DNA from 3 places in the Brevibacillus composti genome. Region 3 is predicted to be linked to each of the others. Evidence: riboswitches for the same ligand, from Rfam matches in the RefSeq annotation. Region 3 holds a riboswitch; each other region holds the start of a gene.

Region 1 (7,451 bases), 1.8 Mb from region 3:
AGCACCTCCAGCATGCTGGAGCGCACTTGGCGCGTCACGATCGCGAGCTGGGCAAAAGCCAGGGTAAAAGCGGGCAGAATGAGATGCCACAGGCTGTTTTTGAGGGCAGCCCAGTTTCCGGTGAGCAGGCTGTCCAATACGTAAAGACCGGTGATTTTGGCCGGTGCGGGGACGGCCAGATCGATTCGCCCGCTGGAAGGCAGGGCGCCGAGAAATTTATAAAAGATCAAAATGCCGACAAGTCCGCTCCAAAAAACCGGCGTGGAGATGCCCGCGATGGAAAAGAAACGGCTCGCATGATCCCAGCCGGTATTTTTCTTGACGGCGGAGAGCACGCCGAGCGGGATGCCGATCAGGATGGCGATGATAAAGGCTGTGATGGCCAGCTCCAGGGTGGCCGGGAAAAAGGTGATCAGGTCGTCGATGACCGGCTGCTGGGTGCGAATCGAGTTGCCAAAGTCTCCTGCAAAAAGCCCTTTCATGTAAGTAAGGTATTGGACCCAGACCGGTTGGTCCAGGCCCAATTGCCGACGAACTTCTTGCAGTGTTTCCTCACTCGCGCGCTGTCCCACCATCATCCGTGCCGGATCGCCGGGAATGACATGGGAGAGAAAGAAGGTGATCATCGTGACTCCCAGGAGCACCAGCACCAGCATGGCGAGACGTTTCAGGATGATCTGTTTCATGAGGAAAGCACTCCTTCATTTACGGCGTTTATTTGGACATATCCGCCAGGTTGTAAATCCCTTCCAGCATCGGATTGTAGACAAAGCCCTTCACGTTCTTGCTGATCGGCAGGAGGAAGTCTTTTTGATAGAGATAGAGGTAAGGAGCCTCCTCGATGACGATCTTCTGTGCTTCCTGGTAGAGCTTTTCCCGCTCGGCCTTGTCGTTGATCGATGCGGCCTTGCGCACCAGCTCGTCCACCTGGTCGTTCTTGTAGAAGGCGCGGTTGCCGGCAAGACCGAAGTTGACAGAGTCAAACCAGTAGTTCATGAACATGTACGGGTCGCCAAAGTCAGGGCTCCAGACGCCGAGTGCCAGGTCGAATTCGCCGGCGTCGATCATTTCGCGCGAGGTGGCATAGGCGATCTTCTTCAGATTCAGCTTGACGCCGATATCGGCCAAAAAGGCTTGCAGGGTGAGGGCTTCGGTCTCCCACCACGGTTTGTTGTCGGAGTACAACAAGTCGAGCGTCAGATCGGTGACGCCCGCTTCCGCCAGCAGCGCCTTTGCTTTTTCCACGTCCCGCGTATATTGGTGCGCGGATTCGTCATGGCCCCAGAGACCTTTTGGAATCGGGCCGCGCATCTGGGTGGCAAAGCCTTCCTGGACGGATTCGGTCAGCGCGTCGTAATCGATTGCGTAGCTGAGCGCTTGGCGAACCTTGGGATTTTTCAGCGCCTCATTTCCTTTGGAGGAGTTCACGTAGACGTAATCGACAAACAAGCTGGGTTTTTGCAGGACTTCGATATTGGGCAGGTTTTGAAGCGCTTTCAATTGTTCGTTAGGAATGCCTTCCGCGATGTCGATCTCGCCTTGTTCCAGCTGCAGGCGCTGAGCCGTTGCATCGGGAACGATTTTAAAGTAGACGGTCTGGAAGGCGGGCTTGACGGAAGAATGCGGGTTCACCGTCAGTTTCAGGTACTCGCCTTTCTTCCATTCGGACAACTGGTAGGGACCGCTGCCCATCGTGTTGCTGGCGAGGTAGTTTTGGCCCAGGTCGCCGTTTTGCTCTTTTTCCTTCACCTTCGGATTGACGATGCCGCCGTAGTTGGCTGCGAGCGTCGAGAGGAAAGGAGGGAAGTTTTGCGAGAGAACGAAGGAAACCACAGTGGGCGACTCCACCTTCACTTCCTTGATCACGCTGTAGACGTCAGCCGGCCCTTTTTTGATCGCCAATGTCCGGTCGAAGGTGAATTTGACCGCCTCGGCAGTCACGGGTGTTCCATCGGAAAAGGTGTGGCCTTCTTCCAGCGTAAAGGTCCAGATGAGACCGTCGTCGCTCACTTTCCATTCTTTCGCCAGACCCGGTTTTACCTCCGTGGACTCTCCGTCGTACTCAACGAGCCGCTCATAGGTCGGATAGGTAATTTTCCAGGCCGCATTGTCAAAGGTGACGGCAGGATCGAGTGTCCCCTGGTCAGCGTTGATCGCCACATACAGAGTGTCCGCCGCTGTCTTGGGTGCGGACGTCTCCGTTTTCGCTGCAGAGTCTCCAGGGCTAGGCGGTTGCGACTGGTTTGCAGGTGTGCTACAGGCTGTCACAAGCATGGAAAACGTCAGTGCCAGACTCGTCAAGACGAATGACCATCTGCGATTCAATGAAATCTACCCCCATAATTTGTGATAAACTAAAGATAATTTTAATATATTGCAAATATTCGTGGTATTCAACCACTTTTGTCAGATAACTGCAAAATTCCGCCATAGATGGCTTGCTCCTGCTTGCGGGCTGCCCAGGTCAATGTGCCGTATTCGAAGTGCCACCATTCCTTCGGATAGTTGACGAATCCCGCTTCTGACATGAGGTGATAGAGGAGTCGTCTGTTTGCGCGGACGATCCGTTCTTCGTCTTGCTCGGGCGGATTATCTTCGTAGTAACGGGTAGCCGCCTTTTCGCTGAAGTCGTCAAAAGCTGTTCCCATATCGAGCCATCCCTCGGGTCCCTCGATGGTCAGATCGACTGCGCCGCCGGACAGATGAGGGGAAGGCTTTTGGATGTCTTTGCTCGGAACCGCCACAAATTTGCCCAGCAAACGCTGCAGCGACTCCCCCTCTTCCCACCCCTGGTCGAGGAGCCTTTTTCTGAAGCCTTCGTAGAGGGAAGTCTGCACCTGATAGGAGCGCCATCCGTCCAGGACGACAAATCGGTGTCCGGGAGGAAGCGCTTCTGCTGCCCGGACGAGTCTGGCTGCTGCACTCTCTCTCAGATAGGCTTCGGCTGTCGCGCCCTCGTAGCCTTGTCGGTGATAGATGGGGTAGACAGTAATTTTGTCAGACAAGGCGGAGAGGGGAATCATGCCTTCGCCGCATTCTATCAGGGTTGGTTGAGCGGGCAGCGGCATACCCTCCGGGGGAATCGGGATATCCTGTTTCAAGTAAAATCACCTCCTGGCAGTGGGTTTTTCCAATATCCTAACAAAGAAAAAATATTTAGTAAACTGCATTTATTTTTCATTTGTTGAACTTGGCTTGAATGGCCGCTTGGTCCAGCTTGTTCTTTCTATCTGTCCCCACATTTGTTATGATGAGAGCAAGAGCCTCATTTTGGCTGGTTTGCCCAATTGCATATTGCGCGAAACAGGTCTTCGCTTCCGCGCCCGTGTCTGTGGTGCGAGAGGTGAAGTTAAAAGGGAAGTTTGGTGAAAATCCAACGCGGTCCCGCCACTGTAAGAGAGGAGTTTTCCTTCAAGGCATTGCCATCCACTGCCCCCACCGGGTGCGGGAAGGAGAAGGAAAGCGGCGATTCTCGAGCCAGGAGACCTGCCTGTTCTTGCCTTCAGCACTGCATTCCTTCGGGTCAAAGGAAGAGGTGGATCGTTGCCTGCGAACTGTCCGCGCTTTGTCTCCCTTTGCAATCCGGGAGGCAAGGCGCTTTTTTTATGCGCGGACCACGGGCGATGCCAGCGGAACAGGCGGGCAGCAGGATGGCAGCATAGGCTTCGCCCGCCCGGCGAACCTGCGTGACCTGCGGGAGAAGCCTGAAACACAGAGGAGGAGCGACGATGAGCAAAGATTCGGACAAGAAACGGGGCATGCTGCTCGTATATACCGGAGACGGCAAAGGGAAAACCACGGCGGCATTGGGCCTCGCCGTGCGTGCTTGCGGCAGGGGCAAACGCGTCCTGATGATCCAATTCATCAAGTCGCCGGAGCGCACCTACGGGGAAAAGATCATTTTCGACCGATTGGGCATCGAGATGGTGCAGATGGGGGCGGGATTTACCTGGACGAAGACGCCGGAGGAGCATCGCCGGGCCTTGCAGACGGCGTGGAGCTTCGCCCGGGAAAAGGTGCTGGGCGGCGAATACGACGTGGTGATTCTCGATGAGCTGAACAATGCGCTGGCGATCGACCGCTTCCCCATCGATGATGTGCTGCCGCTGGCCGACGTGCTGGAGACGGTGCGAAATCGGCCGCGCCACATGCATCTCGTCATTACCGGGCGCAGCGCCAAGCCCGAGATCATCGAAATGGCGGATCTGGTGACCGAGATGAAGCCGGTCAAACACTACTACGACGAAGGCATCCCCGCAGTGCTGGGGGTCGAATACTGATGAAGCTGCTGGAGATATACGGCCACGGAGGAGATCTGCGCACGGCTGCCGAGCGGTTTGGGCTGGATACGGATGCCATTCTCGATTACAGCGCCAATATCAATCCGCTCGGCCCGCCGCAGCGGGTCATGGAGGCCTTGGGCCAGGCGCTTTCGGCGGTGATCCGCTACCCGGACCCCGCGCACCGCTCCTTCCGGCAGGCCTTGGCGGAACGGCTGCGGTTGCCGGAAGATTTCCTCTTGCCGGCAAACGGCGCTGCAGAGGCGATGGCGCTCGCGATCCTCGCCCTGCAGCCAAAGAAGGTCGGCATCGCCGCGCCTTGCTTTTCCGAATATGGGCAACTGTCCGAGCAATTCGGCGCGGAGGTCGTCGCCTGCGTCGGCGATCCGGAGCGGGACTTCAAGCCCGGCATGGAAGAGCTGTTTTCGCTCTTGGAGAAAACGGAGCTGGTCTTTATCGGCTCCCCCAATAATCCGACGGGGACCTTGTACGAGCCGGGCGAGCTGTTGCAGCTAGCCGCACATGCCAATGAAACGGGCACCTATCTGGTGGTCGATGAAGCATTTCTGGATTTTGTGGCGGAAGAAAAACAGTATACCCTGGCGGATCGGCTGGAAGAGTTTCCCCGCGTCCTGTTGATGCGCTCGATGACGAAGATGTTTGCCATTCCGGGCTTGCGACTGGGATATGCGATCGCCCATCCTGAGCTGATCCGCAGGCTGAGAGAGAAGCAGGTCAGCTGGAGCGTCAACGGCCTCGCCCTCCTGGCTGGTGAACTGTGCCTGCGGGAGGCCGCATATGAGGAGGAGACCCGCAGGCTGGTCAAAACCGAGCGGGATTTTCTGATGTCGGGTGTAGAGGAGCTGGGCTGGCGGACATGGCCGGGAGAGGCCAATTTTTTGCTGGTGCGTTCGGCAGGGAATCTGGATGCCGCCACGCTGCAGGAGGAGATGGGCAGACGGGGGATCTTGATCCGAAGCTGCGCCATGTACGCAGGCCTGACTGCCCATGATTTTCGCATCGCGGTCCGTTCGCGATCTGAAAATCTGCGGTTGCTGCAGGCTTTTCGCGAAGTCGCCGGACAAAGGGGGACGCGCGCATGAGTCTGATTCTGGTAACCGGTGGCGTCCGCTCGGGAAAGAGCCGGTTTGCCGAGGAGCTGGCAGGCGGGTATGGCCGGGATGTTCTCTACGTGGCGACGGGCCAGGTCTGGGATGAGGAGATGCGCAAACGGATCGAGCTGCACCGTCAGCGCAGGCCTGCAGGCTGGGGCTTGCGCGAGATCGGGGGAAAGCTGTCCGATTCTCTTTCGGACGCGGACGCGGATGCGTATCCTGTCGTGCTGATCGATTGCCTGTCCACCTGGATCAGCGGTCGGCTGATGGACGTGCCGGAGCCCTCCTGGCGGGACGAGACGATTACCGGCGAGATATTGGCGGAAGCTGAGCGCTGGCTGGATAAGGCGGCGGCCACCGACCGCATCGTCATCGCCGTGACGAGTGAAGTGGGATTGGGCGGCGTCGCCTTGTCGAAGCTGGGACGCTGGTTTGCGGACGTGCTCGGCGATGTCAATCAGCGCACGGCTCGGCGTGCCGATGCGGTCTATGCCGTAATGGCCGGCATCCCCTGGAGGTTAAAAGGATGAATGCATTTTTTCATGCGCTGTCGTTTTTTACCCGGATACCCGTACCGTGGCTGAAGCCTTCCGAGAAGGCGTGGCGGCAGAGCGTCGCCTGGTATCCGGCCGTCGGACTGGTGATCGGCTGCCTCTTGTGGGCATTTCTGACGGCTGCGCTTTGGGCCTTTTCGCCGCTGCTTGCGGCCGTGCTCACCTGTGCGGCGTGGGTGTACATCACGGGCGGACTTCATCTGGACGGATGGATGGATCTGGCCGACGGGCTCGGCAGCAGCCGTTCCCGGGAGCGGATGCTAGAAATTATGAAAGACAGCCGTTCTGGCGCGATGGCCGTACTGGCGGCGATACTGCTGCTCCTGGTGAAAACGGCCGGACTGGCTGAGCTGGCGGCTGCATCGGCATCGCTTCTCCCCGTGATTCTGATCATCCCGTTTGCGGCCCGGACGCATGTGCTGGTGGCGATTCATTTCTGGCCGTACGCGACCGAAGAGGGCGGAATCGGCAAAAACATCGGGGAAGGACTGCGGCTTTGGCATATCGGACTCGCATACTTAGCTCTCCTCGGACTGGGCTGGTGGCTTGCCGGCATTCAGGCGGTGGCGGCGGTGGCCGTCTCGCTCCTGTTTGTCCTCTGGTTCGCGCGCGGGATCTCCCTGCGGCTCGGCGGACTCACTGGCGACTGCTATGGAGCGCTGATCGAGAGCAGCGAGGCGGTCATGCTGCTCATCCTGGCGGGGAGCTGGTGGCGATGAGGTGGATCTGGATCCGGCACGGAGAGACAGCCGAGAATCGGGAAGGCCGCTATCTGGGGGATGCGGACGCGCCGCTGAATGAAACCGGATGGAAGCAGGCCAGAGAGCTGGCGGAGCGGCTGGCCGGTGAAAAGCCGGTGCGACTCTACACCAGCGACCTGCTGCGAACGAGGCAAACGGCCGAACAGCTCGGGGCGGTCTGGAAAATGGCCCCTCGCCTCGAGCCGGAATTGCGCGAGCTTTCCTTTGGCGAGTGGGAGCGGCTCACCTACGAGGAGCTGATGGCACGGGATGAGGAAAGAGCCCGTCGCTGGTACGACGATCCGTTTCAGGTGGCGCCGCCGGGCGGAGAGACGCTGGCCCAGCTGGGCGAGCGGGTGGATCGCTGGCTGCATCGCGTCAGCAGGACGGCCGAGCAAAAGACAATCGCCATCGTCACGCACGGCGGCGTCATCCGCTGGTTCCAGGCGGCCTGGCTGCACCGAGACCCTCGCCTCTACTGGCAGATGGATGGTCTTCGCCACGGCCAGGCCATGATGGCAGAGACTGCGGGCGATGGCTGGCGGCTCTGTGCGGAGACGAGCGAAGCCAAGGAAGAGAGTGTGAGGCAGGATGAACATCGCGTATAGTATCGCGGCCGCTTATCTGGTAGACCGCATCATCGGGGACCCGCGAAGGATCCCCCATCCTGTCGTGATCATCGGCTGGTTTATCACCCGCCTGGAGCGCATGATCCGCTTGTTTGTCAAAAAGCCGGGCGGACTGCGGGCAGCCGGGTTGCTA
Region 2 (7,451 bases), 2.0 Mb from region 3:
GAAGATCTTGAGGAAGAACAAGCTGGCCATGGCCGGCCTCGCGATTATCACGTTTTTCGTCGCGGTGGCCTTATTTGCCCCGCTGATCGCACCGTATCCCTACGATCAGGGGGATCTGGTCATGAAGAACAAGCCGCCTTCAAAGGAGCATCTGTTTGGGACCGACTACAATGGGCGCGACATCTTGAGCCGCGTGGTGTACGGAGCGCGCATCTCCCTCTGGGTAGGGACGTTTGCAGTGATGGGGTCGATCATCGCCGGAACCATCCTCGGCTTGCTGGCGGGCTACTACGGACGCTGGATCGATATGCTGATCTCCCGCATTTTCGATGTGATGCTGGCGTTTCCCAGCATTTTGCTCGCCATCGCGATCGTGGCGATCCTGGGGCCATCGCTGCAAAACGCCTTATTGGCCATCGCCATAATCAATATTCCCACCTTTGGCCGCCTGGTACGCTCGCGGGTGCTCAGCCTGAAGGAAGAAGAGTTTGTCATGGCTGCCAGGGCGATCGGCATGAAGGACGCGCGGATCTTGTTTCACCACATCCTGCCCAACAGCTTGGCGCCCATTATCGTCACGGGCACGCTGGGCATTGCCACGGCGATTATTGAAGCGGCCGCGCTCGGCTTTTTGGGGTTGGGTGCACAAGCGCCGGAGCCGGAATGGGGGAAAATGCTCTCCGATTCCCGGCAATACATCCAAAAAGCGCCGTGGACCGTCATTTTTCCGGGTCTCTCCATCATGCTCACGGTTCTCGGTTTCAATCTGATCGGAGATGGACTGCGAGACGCACTCGACCCGCGCATGAAAAACTAGGAGCGCAAAGAAGGATGAAAAAGGCTGCCGAACCTTGGCAGCCTTCTTTGCTTACTTCTGTTCAGGCGGACGCGTCGACTCCGTTTGCCCGACGGCCGTTTCGGAAAAGAATTCGCGGCAGTATCGATCCACGGCTTCGGGGGTACGGGTGACGATTTGGTGTTTGACGCGGGGGACCAAAATCAGGCGGGAGTTGGGCAGCCGCTCTTTCATCAGCTTGGCGTAATCATGCATCTGCCTGTCCTTTTCGCCGAACAAGAGGAGTGTGGGCTGGTGGATGGAAGCCAGTTTGTCGGTGCAAGCGTAACGGTGCCCGGCATCAAACATACAGCGCAGGGTAGCGGGATCTGTCTTCCGTGCGTAAGCGATCCAGCGCTTCTGTTCCGCCGGATCATCCAGGTGGGAAGCGGCGGTAGAGCGGGCCAGCAGGGCACCCGCCCGAAGCGATACGGCCGCCTTCGCCATCAGAAAACGGGTGTGCATGTACAGGTCCCTGACCTCGGAGAAGCCGCTGACGAGAACCAGACCGGCGATGGTTTCCGGATGCCGCAGACACCATTCCATCGCGATCGACGCACCGAGGGAGTACCCGAGGACGATCGCCTTTTGATGCCCCAGCGTGCGTACGAACTCGTCCAGAACATCTGCCAGATCGGAAAATGTATAGGGCAGAGGGAGCGGCGTGCTCTCTCCATGGCCGGGCAAATCGGGGAGGATGAGGCGAAAAGTGTCGGCCAGCGCTCCCAGGTGGAGAAAATTCATCAGGCCGATGCCGGGGGCATGGATGCAGACAAGCGGCATGCCGGAGCCAAAAGCCTGGTATGACAGCGTGACGTTGGAGCGGGGCAGCGCAAGCAATTGAATGTCCAAGTTTGATCACCTCTTTTCCTTAGTAGGCTTCCCTCTTTACTGGAAAGCTTTTTCAACCTTCCCTTCTTTTTTGGCCGGGGACATGGTATTCTCGCAATAGGAATCCAGAGAAAGCAAGGTGATACACTTTGTATCAGGAACGTATCCAGCGCATTCTTTCGTACATGAAAAAAACAGGTATCGACGCGGCTTTGATCACACAGCCCAAGCATGTGTATTATTTGACAGGGTTTCTGACGAATCCGCATGAGCGATTTCTCGGACTGGTCATCCCGGCGGCGGGTGAGGCGGCACTGATCGTGCCGGCGCTTGACCGTGAAGCCGCGATGGAAGCGTCTTCTATCAAAAATATATGGACTCATTCGGACACGGATAATCCTTATGACGTCTTGAAACAAGCCCTGCCTGCCGGGCTGAAAACGCTCGGACTGGAAAAGGGGCACATGACCGTCGAACGCTTTGAAGCGATGGGAGCCGTCGTCGCGGCTGACAGCTACGTCGATGTGGAGGAGCCGCTCAGAGAAATGCGGCTGATCAAATCGGCAGATGAGGTGGCGCGGCTGAAGCGGGCCGTCAAGCTGGTGGAGGAAGCGCTGGAGGCCGTCGTCGGGGGAATTGTGCCCGGCGTTACCGAAGCGGAAGTGGTAGCCGAGATGGAATACCAGATGAAGCGGCTCGGGGCAGAAGGCCCTGCTTTCAGCACGATGGTGCTGGCGGGAGAAAAGTCTGCGCTGCCCCACGGCACTCCGGGCAGCCGTCAGGTTCGTCCGGGCGACCTTTTGCTGTTTGACATCGGCGTGCAAAATGACGGTTATGTCTCCGATATTACGCGGACATTTGCCGTCGGGGACATCAGCGAGCAGCTGAAAGAGATCTACGAAACAGTTCTGGCTGCCAATGAAGCGGCGATTGCCCAGGTGCGGCCGGGCGTTACCTTTGCCCATCTCGACCAGACAGCCCGCCGCGTCATCGCGGACAAAGGGTACGGCGAATACTTCATTCACCGCCTGGGACACGGTCTGGGCATGGACGTCCACGAATACCCTTCCATACACGGGCAAAACCAGGAAGTGCTGCGGCCGGGGATGGTCTTCACCATCGAGCCGGGCATCTACCTGCCGGGAGTAGGCGGGGTGCGGATCGAGGATGATGTGCTCGTCACCGAGGACGGCTGCGAAGTGCTGTCCCAATACCCCAAAGCATTGAGAGTCATCGGCCAGTAAGATTTCCCAAAACCGAATAATCAGTTCATGGTGTTATCCGGCCGACTTGTTTTCGTCCGGAAGCTTAATAGGGAAGTTCGGTGAAATTCCGACGCGGTCCCGCCACTGTGAAGGGGAGCGTCCTTGCGCAGAACCACTGTCTCGCCGCTAGCGAGACGGGAAGGAGCAAGGCGCGATGAACCCAAGCCAGGAGACCTGCCATGAACCTTTGCACGAAATAACCCACGCGGATGGGATACGTGTACCAGAGAGCATGAAACCGGACGGGATTCGTCTGTCCGAACCCTTGCTTCTGTGCGCACATGTTCATGTTGGCATCTTCCGCGTATGCGGGAGATGCTTTTTTTATCGGACCGCGTCGTCTATGTTTGCGGAGATAAGCGAGGAGGAAGTACGGATGCAAATCAGCTGGATGAATGATGGGAGGAACCCAGGAAAGAACCGGGGAAAGCACCCCGGGAAAGACTGGTGGATCAAACAATGGGGCAACCAGGGGCGCAACTTTTTGGCGATAGGGCTTTCCGCGATTCTGCTCCTCACCGGATGCGCAGGGGGAAAGCCGGCCTCTACAGCGGCCCCAACCGCTGATTCGTCGGCAAAGCCGCCGCAAACAGCGGAAAACCTGTCCCCTGTGCACGTGCAAAATGGCGAACATACGCTGACCTTTACCCAAGTGCCGGAAAGAGCGGTGACGCTGAACCAGCATGTGACCGAGATTCTGCTCGCCCTGGGTCTGGAGGACCGGATGGCGGGGATGGCCTACCTGGATGACCGGATCTTGCCCCAGTTTCAGCAAGCGTACGAAAAGATCCCGGTGCTGTCCGACCAATACCCCTCCAAGGAAGTGCTGCTCGCCGCTGAGCCTGATTTTGTCTACGCGGGTTGGAAGAGCGCTTTTACGGAGAAAGGGGTCGGTACCGTGCAAGAGCTGTCGAGCGTCGGCATACAGGCCTATCTCCACCAATCTTCCAACATGAGCGCCCCTGATCTGGAGGATGTGGCGGCGGATATCCGCAACATCGGCCGGATTTTTCGCATCGAGGACAGGGCCGACCGTCTGATCGGGCAGATGAAAGCGGAGATGGATGAGACAGTCAGGAGAATCGGAGAGGTGAAGCAGCCGCTCCGGGTCTTTGTCTACGACAGCGGGGAAGACCAGCCGCTGACGGCCGGCAGCAATTTTATGAGCCGGATGATTGCGATGGCGGGCGGCAAGAACATCTTTGACGATATTCCCAAAGGATGGACGAGCGTCAGCTGGGAGGAAGTGGTGTCGCGCCAACCCGAAGTGATTGTCGTCGTGGACTACGGTGACAGAACCGTCGAACAAAAAAAGAAGTACCTCCTCGCCAAAAAGGAACTGGCTGACCTGCCCGCGATCCAAAACAACCGGCTAATCGTACTGCCGCTATCCGCGGCTGCGGAGGGAATCCGTGCGCCTCATGCGCTGCAGACGCTGGCAGAGGGGTTTTATCCGGAAAAATTCGCGCAGGGACAATAGTGGGAGTCTTCCGTTCAAGGCTTGCTGATTATTGCAAAGGGGTGAAAAGATGGAACGAACTGCGCTCAAATACCCGCGAATACCGGAACGGCCCGATCGGGAGAGTCGTCTCGCCGCGGGAGGAGAGGCGAGGCAATCGGCCGCATGGTTTTCTGCCGTATTGCTGCTTCTCGCACTCAGCCTGGTAGCGAGCATGACGATCGCGGTTATGCTCGGCTCGGTGGCGGTGCAGCCGGGGACGGTCTGGAAAATCGCCTGGTCTCACCTGCCGGTGGCGGGAGAGTGGGTTCAGCCCGACTGGGCAAAAGCCGAGGAAACGATCATCTGGCAGATTCGCTTTCCGCGGGTGCTGCTGGCCGCAGTCGTAGGGGCGGGCTTGTCTGCGGTGGGGGTCACCCTGCAGGCGCTGGTGAAAAATTCGCTTGCGGACCCTTATTTGCTCGGAGTCTCATCCGGGGCATCCGTGGGGGCCACGCTGTCAATCCTTTTTGGTGCATTCAGCCTGTACGGGCAGTATTCCTTGAGCGCCGCCTCTTTTGCGGGATCGCTCATTTCCATGATGCTGGTCTTTGCCCTCTCCCGGCTGGGCGGGCAGCATTCGACGATTCGCCTGCTGATGTCCGGCATCGCTGTCTCTGCAGTGCTCTCGGCCGTGACCAGTCTGATTATTTTTGCCGCTCCGAATGAACACGGGATCCGTACCGTCTTGTTCTGGATGCAGGGCAGCCTGTCCGGAGCCAAGTGGGAATACCTCGGGATCCCCTCCCTCGCCGTCCTGCTCGGTCTGATCCTCCTGCTCAGTCACTACCGCTCGCTCAACGCGCTCATGATGGGAGAGGAGACCGCCCGTACGCTGGGGGTGGATACCGAGCGCTTCCGCAACATGCTTTTGCTGATCACCGCGCTGTTGACGGGCGTGATCGTCTCCATCAGCGGGGCCATCGGCTTTGTCGGATTGATGATCCCGCATATGGTGCGGCTCGTCGTCGGCTCGGACCATCGCCGCGTGTTGCCGGCCAGTGCCTTGTTCGGGGCGATTTTTCTGATCTGGGCCGATGTGCTGGCGCGGCTCGCCTTTGCCCCGGAGGAGCTGCCCATCGGGATTATCACGTCGCTGTGCGGCGGACCGTTTTTTATCTGGCTCATGTTGCGCAGCACCTATTCATTTGGGGGTGGGGACCGATGACGCTGCACACCAGTCAGGTGGCGGTGGAGATCGCCGGCCGGATGATTCTGGAGCAGATCGATTTGCAGGTAAAACCGGGCGCTTTTGTCGGGGTGATCGGACCCAATGGCAGCGGAAAGTCGACGTTGCTCAAAACCATTTACCGGGTCAGAAAGCCGGATGCGGGAGTGGTCACCCTGGATGGAGAAGACATCTATCGGCTGACACCCCGTGAGGCCGCCCAGAGAATGGCCGTCGTGCGCCAAGAGTCTGCGGCGGAATTTGACTTTAGCGTGCGGGAGATCGTCATGATGGGACGCACCGCACACAAGCGATTGTTTCAATCCGATACGGCACGAGACCGGGAGCTGGTCGAGACAGCACTCGCCCGTACGGGAATGCAGGATTTTGCCGAACGCAGCTTTCTTTCCCTCTCCGGCGGTGAGAAGCAGCGGGTGATGATCGCGAGGGCGCTGGCTCAGGAGGCCCGTCTGCTGGTCCTGGATGAGCCGACCAACCATCTCGATATTCGCTACCAGCTGCAGATCATGGAGATTTTAAAATCGCTCCGCTTGACGGTGCTGGCCGCTCTGCATGATCTGAACATCGCGGCGATGTACTGCGATCAACTGTACGTCCTATGCGAAGGGCGAATCGCAGCAGCAGGCGCGCCTCAGGATGTGCTTACGCCGAAGCTGATCCGCGAAGTCTTTGGCGTCGAGACGGAGGTCTTTGTCCATCCGCGCACGCAAAAAATGCATATCGTCTACCTGGCAGGGATTGACCAGCCTGCCAAGGAAAAGAAGGGAGAGATCCCGGCCGTGTAACAAAAATCCGGCGGCTGCATCTAACACAAGGAAGACAGAGGAAGGGAGGCACGCATCGTGGATAAGCTTCAGCAGACAGCCGAAGCTGTATTGGATCAGCTCATGCGCGAATACGGGACGCGTGTCCTTCGCCTGGTCACCTTGATGGTAAAAGACCGGAGCCTCGCCGAGGATATCACCCAGGATGTGTTTCTGAAAGTCTATCGGAATCTCTCCCGCTTTCGCGGCGAGAGCAGCATGCATACCTGGATATACCGGATTGCGGTGAACGAGTGCAAGGGGCATATGCGGTCGTGGGCGTTTCGCAATCTGCTGCCGCACGCATGGATCCAAAAGGCGGGCGAGACGACGACGGAAGGGATTGTGCTGGAGCGCGCCGCCAAGGATGAGCTGGTGCGGCTCGTCCTGAAGCTTCCCCCGCTGTATCGGCAGGTGGTGGCCCTTCATTACTATGCCGAGATGTCGATAGGAGAGGTAGCCGACGTGCTGGGCGTGTCCGAGGGGACGGTTCGGACGAGGCTGCATCGCGCCAGAGAGCGATTGAAAGAAGAATGGAGTACCGGGGAGGGCTTTGAATGGACCGAGACCAATGGCTAAATCACTTGAAAGAGCGGGCAGATCAGAGCATTTTTCACGATGTAGTCTTCTCCCCGGAGATGGAAGAAAAGGTGCGGCGTACAGTGGAACGGGAAAGACAGAAAAAAGCCTATTTCTCCGCAAAGAAGTGGCCGCTTTGGTCGGGGGTCACTGCCGCGGTGTTGCTCCTGGCCGTGCTCGGCACCGTATATCCCGCCATCTTTTCGGGAGAGCACGGATCGATGTCGCCGGAGCCCCCGACGGAGAAGCCGTGGCTGCCGGGCACGGTCGCGGCGCCTCCCGATCTGTGGAAGCCTTCTCCGCGTACCGAGGAGCGGCATGACAATCAGACGTTCAGCTATCTGGGAGAAAAGCCCGTTCGGATCATCACGGATGAAACCGGGCTGTACGAGGATCAAACACAAAAGGTGGTGTGGCTGCTGGACGGCTCCTTTGAGCGGGAGGTGGAGCT
Region 3 (7,451 bases):
GCAAAACCTGCCGTACACACCGCTCGACGAAGCGCTGATGGTGAAAAACTAAGCAGGCACCAACCGGATATACCAAGACAAGACAACAGCCCTGCTGATCGGGGCGGGCTGTTTTTGCGTGCCAAACAGATCGCATGTACACGCTCCTCAAAAATATGTTATGCTACTAGGCAGAATAAACGGAGTGAGGAGTGCAACGATGTATCCTTTAGTGCGGAAATTCCTGTTTCAGATGGACGCGGAAGAAGCGCATGAAAAAACCGTCCATCTCCTCAAGACGGCAGAGAATTCCCCTGCCGCCAAGAGCTTGCTGAAAATGATGTACCAGGTGCGCGACAAGCGGCTGGAAAACAAGCTGTGGGGAATTTCCTTTCCCAATCCGGTAGGGCTTGCCGCCGGCTTTGACAAAAATGCAGAGGTCTATCATGCCCTGGCCGCGATCGGCTTTGGTTTCGTGGAGGTAGGTACGATCACGCCCCAAGGGCAGCCGGGGAATCCCAAGCCTCGCCTGTTTCGCTTGGTAGAGCATGAGGCGATTATCAACCGGATGGGCTTTAATAACCTGGGAGCGTATCTGGCCTCCCAGAACCTGATCGATTACGCCTATGCAGATGTGCCGATCGGGATCAATATCGGCAAAAACAAGATGACGCCTAATGAAGAGGCCGCGAGCGACTACAGCAAATGTCTGGACATGCTGTACAACTACGGCCATTACTTTGTGATCAACGTCAGCTCGCCGAACACGCCCAATCTCCGCGATTTGCAGGAGACCGAGAGTTTGCGCGCCTTGATCCGCGCAGTGCGGGAGAAGACTGCAGAGCTGGAGGCGCGCGGCACGAGTGCCAAGCCGATTTTGCTCAAAGTGGCACCCGACATGGCGGACGAGCAGATGCGGGATGTGGTCCGGGCGGCGGTGGAGGAAGGACTGTCCGGAATTATCGCCACCAACACGACGCTCTCCCGCGAGCCTGTGCACAACCATCCCCGCGCCGGCGAAGCAGGCGGGCTGAGCGGCAAGCCGCTGGAAGCCAGAGCCACCGCCTGGGTGAAAGAGATCTTTCAGGAAGTGGGGGACCGCGTGCCGATCATCGGCGTCGGCGGCATCTTTACCGGCGAGGACGCGTACCGGAAGATTCGCGCGGGAGCCAGTCTGGTCCAGGTGTACTCCGGCATGGCCTACCAAGGGCCGGGCATCGCCAAGATGATCAACAAGCAGCTGCTTCGCCTGCTGGAGCAGGACGGCTTTACTCACATCAGCGAAGCGATCGGAGCAGATGCCCGGTAGTTGGGCCGGCGCAAAGCAGGCCCCTGCGGTAAACCGGTTCGTTGACAATCAAATACTGTGCAGCCAGGTGCCCTTATGAGAAGTAAGGGGTAACAGGGAATCGGGTGAAAATCCCGAGCGGTCCCGCCACTGTAACCGGGGAATGCTCTTTTCGCATGAAGCCACTCATTTCAGGATGGGGAAGGCAAAAAGAGTGTGATGATTCGGAAGCCAGGAGACCTACCTCGCTGCTACACCCATCAGCCTTCGAGGAAAGGAGAGGTGAGCCAAGACGAACACGACGGTCTCGCAAGCGTTTTTCGCAGCGTGTGCTGCACGCTGCCGCGTCGTGGGGCTGCTTTTTGCCAAGCTCATCCGCTCAGGGTGAGCTTGTTTTATTTTTGCTCTCCAAAAGGAGCAAGGGAGTGATTGCTGTGAACAACAGAAGACGCACGGCGGCCAGTGGCCTTCTGATCGCCGGGTTTGTGCTGTACTTTTTGCTGAATGAGCCGGAGACCGGCCATGCCATGCACATTATGGAGGGGTATTTGCCCGTTGGCTGGTCGCTCTTCTGGTGGGCCGTCTTTTTGCCGTTCTTTTTCCTCGGGCTGCGGTCGATCAACCGGATTGTCAAGGATCACCCCGAATTTAAACTGCTCTTGGGGGTAGCGGGAGCGTTTGCCTTTGTGCTGTCCGCGTTGAAAATCCCCTCTGTCACGGGAAGCAGCTCGCATCCGACAGGGACGGGGCTGGGCGCGATCCTGTTCGGCCCGCTGGTGATGGCTGTGCTGGGCAGCCTGGTGCTGCTATTCCAAGCGCTGCTGCTGGCCCATGGGGGATTGACCACGCTGGGAGCCAATGCGTTTTCGATGGCGGTTGTCGGCCCCGTCGTGGCATACGCCGTCTATCGGCTCGTGGCTGGCAGGAGAGGCAATCAGAAAATCGGGATTTTTCTCGCGGCGTCCTTGGCCGACCTGAGCACCTATCTGGTCACCTCGGTACAGTTGGCTTTGGCGTTTCCGGCCGAATCGGGAGGCATTCTCGCTTCTTTGGCCAAGTTTGCAGGCATATTCGGGCTGACGCAGGTGCCGCTGGCGATCAGTGAGGGACTGTTGACCGTGCTCGTGTGGAACTGGCTTCAAACCTACAACGGACAAGAACTGTCGCAACTGCGGCTGCTGAAAAAGGAGGGCTGAGGAGTGAAGCGTTGGACGAATGGACTATTGCTGCTGATGGTCGCCGCCTTGGCTGTCCTCCCCTTGCTGATGATAAACGATTCGGAATTCCCTGGAGCCGATGGCGTGGCGGAGGAAGCGATTGCGGAATTGGCCCCCGATTATCAGCCGTGGTTTCAGCCTGTGCTGGAGCCGCCCGGCGGAGAAACGGAAAGCCTCTTGTTTGCCCTCCAGGCGGCTTTGGGAGCGGGAGTCATCGGATACGCGCTCGGCCTGTATCGCGGCCGGATGAAGAAGAAGAGCGAATGATCAGGCGGATCGACGCGCTTGCCTACGAGAGCGGACTCCGCCGTCTTCCCGCCGCACATAAGCTGCTGTTTTCCCTTGCGGCCTTGACCCTCGCCCTGATCAGCCATCCGCCGGTCCAGGCGCTGCTGTTCGTCTGGATGAGCGTCTGGATCCTGGTGTATGCGCGGACCCCTTGGCGGGTATATGTAGCGGCTGTCGGGGCTTCTCTCGTCTTTTTGCTCGCGGGGATGCCCGCGCTTCTGCTGGAGGCAGCCCGGCTGGAGACGGCAGGGCCGGCAGCGGGAGTTCTGGCGAGCCGGGAGCTGGGCGGCTGGGTGGTCTACGTGACGGAAGAGGGATTTCGCAGGGGATGGGCCTTAGCCGTTCGTTCACAGGCGGCCTTTGTCTGCTTCGCTTTCCTGTTCTTCACGGTTCCGTTCGCAGAACTGCTGCAGGTGTTCCGGAGGCTGGGCGTCCCTGCCGTGCTGACGGATCTTCTGATGATTATGTACCGCTTTATTTTCGTCCTGCTGGAGACAGCTCAGCAGATGTGGATCGCACAGCGGGCGAGGGGCGGGCACGCGGGCATGACAGCTGCGCTGAAAGATGCGGCCAGGCTGGTCTTTCAGTTGTTTGCCCGGGCGATGCTGCGCTACCGGCAGATGTACATCAGCATGACAGCGAGGGGATTTGCCGATGATTTTCAGGTGATCGGGACCGTCGCATCTGCCGCCCCGTCCAAGCGGTATCAGCGGGAGGCGGCGGCGGGGCTGATTGTTCTCGCGATACTGGAATGGTGGATGAGAGGATGAGAAAAGTGACGGCAGAAGGAAACCGAGACATACTTCGATTTGCTGGCATCCGCTACACCTACCCCGGTGCCGGGCAATCGGCGCTGCAGGGCCTGACCATGCGGGTCCCGGAGGGGAAAAGATGCGTTCTTCTGGGACACAACGGCTGCGGCAAGTCGACGCTGTTCTTGCATGCAAACGGCATTCTGCGTCCGGAGGAGGGCCAAGTTTTCTGGAAGGGTAAGACGCTGCCCCGCGATCGCGCCGGGCTGCTCGCGCTCAAGCAAAAAATCGGCCTTGTCTTTCAGGACCCGGAACAGCAGTTGATTGCCGCTACGGTAGCGGAGGATCTCTCCTACGGCTTATGCAATCAAAAGCTGCCGGCGGAAGTCATACGGGATAGAGTGCGGCGGGTGATGGAGAGCTTCGGGATGCTGGACTGGGCGGAGAGGCCCATTCATCAGCTGAGCCTCGGACAGAAGCGGCGCGTAGCCTTGGCCGGAGTGATGGTGCTGGAGCCGGAGCTGCTTCTCCTGGACGAGCCGACCGCCTATCTGGACCAGGGGCAGACGAAGAGCTTCATGCAGGAGCTGGAGCGGATTCACGCGGCGGGCACCACGATATTGATGGCGACGCACGATGTCGACCTCGCTTACGCCTGGGCGGATTGGGTACTGGTCATGGAAAAGGGAAAGCTGGTGCTGGAAGGAGAGCCGGCAGAGGTATTCTCACAGCGGGACTGCCTGGAGCGTCTCCACCTGCGGATCCCGGCTGTTCTGGCGGTGTGGGAAGCGCTGCCTGCCGCCTTTCGCGAAATGAGCGCAGATGGCTGCATCCCCCGGAGCGTAGAGGAGCTAACCGCGATGTTGCGCCGCTGACAGCTTGTTGTCTCCGATGATCCTGTCCGCCATGCAGGAGGATCAAAAAAACCAAAAAACCCTCATGTAGCGCGGCTTTCGCGGCTCCATGAGGGTTTTTTGCAAAATGCCGGGAAGGGAGTCTGCCGGTGTGACGTCATAGCCGATCCAGTTTCCTACCAGGACAATCGCGCCGATGATGAAGAGTGTCAGGATTTGATTCATGCGCTTTTTTCCTCCCCGTTTGTGCTGCTAGGATATCTGCGTCCGAGAATCGGCTCCAGCCATTTGTACAGGCGCTGCGTGAGCGGCAACGAGAAGAAAATGCAGATATACGTGCCGATGATACTCATCACCAGGTTCGCAGCCCCGGAGTAGAAGGCGATATCCTTCGCCGCTTCCGGGAACAGGACGGTCAAGGAGCCGGTGGCTGCCGCCATCATGCTGCCGGAACCGACGGCTGCGCCCATGGCGAGCGAGATCGGATGGAACCACCCAGTGCTGCCGAGAATGCTGGCCAGAATCGACATGTAGATGGCGCCGAACAGCGTTCCGCAGATGTAGACGCCCAGCGCGCCGCGCGCCTCTCCGGAGTTGGGGCCGAACTTGTCCACGATAATCGCCAGATTGGGCTCGCGGTCCAGCGAATAGGTGGCCCCGATCGCCTCGCGCTTCATCCCGATCGGCCTATTTCTCTTACAGATCGTAATACAGCTCATATTCTTTCGGATTGACAGTGCGCTCTACTTGCTCGAGCTCGCCTCTCTTCAGGTCGATCCAGGCTGCGATCACTTCCGGGGTAAACACGTCGCCCGCCATCAGGAAGTCGCAGTCGCGCTCCAAGGCAGCCAGAGCTTCCGCAAGTGAGCCTGGCGCGCTCATGATGTCCGCTTTTTCTGCCGGGGACATATCGTAGATATTTTTGTCGATCGGGCCAAAGCCCAGCTCGCGCGGGTCCAGCTTTCGCCGGATGCCGTCGAGTCCGGCCATCAGCATCGCCGTAAAAGCCAGATACGGGTTGGCGGTCGAGTCCGGCGTACGGAATTCGATCCGGCAGGCTTTGGGAGTAACCGCGGCGACGGGAATCCGGATGGCAGCGGAGCGGTTTCCTTTGGAAAAGACCAGATTAACCGGAGCTTCATAGCCGGGCACCAGACGCTTGTAGGAGTTGGTGCTGGGATTGGTCAGGGCGATCAGGGCAGGAGCGTGGTGCAGAATGCCGCCGATGTAGAAGAGAGCCATTTCGCTCAGGTTGCCGTAGCCGCCTTTTTCATAGAACAGCGGAGTGTCGCCGTCAAAGAGGCTTTGGTGGACGTGCATGCCGCTGCCGTTGTCGCCGACGATCGGCTTTGGCATAAAGGTAGCGGTCTTGCCGTGCTTGGCCGCGACATTGCGCACGATGTATTTGAACAGGAGCAGATGATCCGCCGTCCGTGTCAAGGTGTCAAAGCGGAAGTTGATCTCGCCCTGACCGGCGGTGGCCACTTCGTGATGATGCCGCTCTACCTTCAGCCCAGCTTCAGACAGCAGCGTGCACATTTCATTGCGGATGTCTGCTTGCGAATCGGTGGGCTGCACGGGAAAATAGCCGCCTTTGTTAGGCACTTTATAGCCCAGGTTTTTTTCTTCCTTGCCGGTATTCCAGTAGGCTTCTTCAGAATCGATGTGGAAAAAGGAGCCGGACGGGCCGGAGGCGTAACGGACGTGGTCAAAGAGGAAGAATTCGGATTCAGGGCCGAAGTAGGCGTCAGTAGCAATCCCCAGCTTTTGCAGATAGGCTTCGGCTCGCAAGGCGATTCCGCGCGGGTCGCGGGCGTAGGGGGTGCCGTCGGGATTGTGGATATTGCAGACGATATTGAGGGTTTTGGCTGCCACGAAAGGGTCGATATAGGCGCTGGCCAAATCAGGGATCGCCACCATGTCGCTTTCTTCGATGCCTTTGTAGCCGACCAGGCTGGAGCCGTCAAACGCAATGCCATTCGCGAAGGTATCCTCGTCTACTGCAAATGCGGGAACGGTCACATGGTGTTGCCGGCCGAGCAGATCGACGATGCGGAAGTCCACAAATTCGATGTTTTCTGTGTTAATACGCGACAATACTGCCTTCGAATCCATTAAAACCACTCCATTCACGAATGTTTTTCTGCGATGAAACGTTTATCGTTCGAAAATGCTTTGTTTTTTCTAATGGAGATTATAGAAGCAGAGACAAACATCTGTCAAGAGTTTTCCTGACATTATATGTTAGTATTTCTGACATCATATTGGAGACTGTTGTGTCCGGTTCCTTTTTTGTAAAATATAGACGAGTGATGCAAAGCAAATGGAGTGGAGGGGTTATCGGTGAAGGTATTGATCCTGGGAGCGGGAGCGGTTGGCGGGTATTTTGGCGCGCGATTGGCCGAGGCTGGAGCAGATGTGACGTTTCTTGTCAGGGAGAGAAGGCGGAAACAATTGCGGCAGAACGGATTGCGGGTAAACAGTATCCACGGGGATATCCACGTCCGCGAGCCGCAGCTGGTCGCCGCAGGGGAGGCGGCAAGCCCTTTTGACGTGGTGCTTTTGTCCAACAAAGCGTACCACTTGGCCGACAGCATGGCGGCGATCGCGCCGTATGTAGGAGAAAACACGATGGTCCTGCCGCTGTTAAACGGCATCGCCCATATGGAGCCGCTGTTCGAGCGGTTTGGCCGGGAGCGCGTATTGGGCGGCTTGTGCTTCATCGAGACGACCCTGAATGCAGACGGCGAGGTGGTCCAGACCAGCCCGATTCACGAGCTCGTTTTCGGAGAATGGGACGGGGGAGAAAGCGAGCGGATCGACAAGCTGAAGCAGGCCTTCTCCGGGACGAAGGCGTCTTTTCGAGCCAGCACCCAGATTCAGCGCGACATGTGGCATAAGTATCTGTTTATCACGACGCTCTCCGGCATCACCACGCTGATGAACGCATCGGTGGGTCCGATCCGCGAAGCGGTCTACGGCCTGGAGTTGACTCGTCAGCTGTCCGAAGAGAGCGCCTCGGTCATGCGGAAGATCGGAGCGCCGATCGATGCGGATATCGTGGACAAGCAGA

What was found. Region 3 has a riboswitch for cobalamin ahead of JD108_RS04100 (energy-coupling factor ABC transporter permease). Riboswitches for the same ligand answer to the same signal wherever they lie in the genome.
Region 1: another riboswitch for cobalamin. It lies ahead of cobO (cob(I)yrinic acid a,c-diamide adenosyltransferase); the one in region 3 lies ahead of JD108_RS04100 (energy-coupling factor ABC transporter permease).
Region 2: another riboswitch for cobalamin. It lies ahead of JD108_RS14410 (ABC transporter substrate-binding protein); the one in region 3 lies ahead of JD108_RS04100 (energy-coupling factor ABC transporter permease).

Annotation. Positions count from the first base shown of each region.
Region 1 is NZ_CP066308.1:3,447,346-3,454,796, reverse strand. It holds gene JD108_RS17395 (ABC transporter permease) at 1-686, opposite strand, end outside; gene JD108_RS17390 (ABC transporter substrate-binding protein) at 715-2,325, opposite strand; gene JD108_RS17385 (M15 family metallopeptidase) at 2,394-3,101, opposite strand; cobalamin riboswitch at 3,289-3,508, shown strand; gene cobO (cob(I)yrinic acid a,c-diamide adenosyltransferase) at 3,729-4,280, shown strand; gene cobD (threonine-phosphate decarboxylase CobD) at 4,280-5,383, shown strand; gene cobU (bifunctional adenosylcobinamide kinase/adenosylcobinamide-phosphate guanylyltransferase) at 5,380-5,925, shown strand; gene cobS (adenosylcobinamide-GDP ribazoletransferase) at 5,922-6,668, shown strand; gene JD108_RS17360 (histidine phosphatase family protein) at 6,665-7,297, shown strand; gene cbiB (adenosylcobinamide-phosphate synthase CbiB) at 7,281-7,451, shown strand, end outside.
Region 2 is NZ_CP066308.1:2,823,344-2,830,794, reverse strand. It holds gene JD108_RS14425 (ABC transporter permease) at 1-817, shown strand, start outside; gene JD108_RS14420 (alpha/beta fold hydrolase) at 869-1,687, opposite strand; gene JD108_RS14415 (M24 family metallopeptidase) at 1,816-2,910, shown strand; cobalamin riboswitch at 2,922-3,127, shown strand; gene JD108_RS14410 (ABC transporter substrate-binding protein) at 3,383-4,411, shown strand; gene JD108_RS14405 (FecCD family ABC transporter permease) at 4,461-5,597, shown strand; gene JD108_RS14400 (heme ABC transporter ATP-binding protein) at 5,594-6,403, shown strand; gene JD108_RS14395 (sigma-70 family RNA polymerase sigma factor) at 6,461-7,000, shown strand; gene JD108_RS14390 (hypothetical protein) at 6,979-7,451, shown strand, end outside.
Region 3 is NZ_CP066308.1:790,269-797,719, forward strand. It holds gene ald (alanine dehydrogenase) at 1-52, shown strand, start outside; gene JD108_RS04095 (quinone-dependent dihydroorotate dehydrogenase) at 200-1,288, shown strand; cobalamin riboswitch at 1,337-1,529, shown strand; gene JD108_RS04100 (energy-coupling factor ABC transporter permease) at 1,702-2,463, shown strand; gene JD108_RS04105 (energy-coupling factor ABC transporter substrate-binding protein) at 2,467-2,751, shown strand; gene cbiQ (cobalt ECF transporter T component CbiQ) at 2,748-3,542, shown strand; gene JD108_RS04115 (energy-coupling factor ABC transporter ATP-binding protein) at 3,539-4,399, shown strand; gene JD108_RS04120 (hypothetical protein) at 4,442-4,603, opposite strand; gene JD108_RS04125 (DUF3100 domain-containing protein) at 4,600-5,055, opposite strand; gene glnA (type I glutamate--ammonia ligase) at 5,075-6,493, opposite strand; gene panE (2-dehydropantoate 2-reductase) at 6,722-7,451, shown strand, end outside.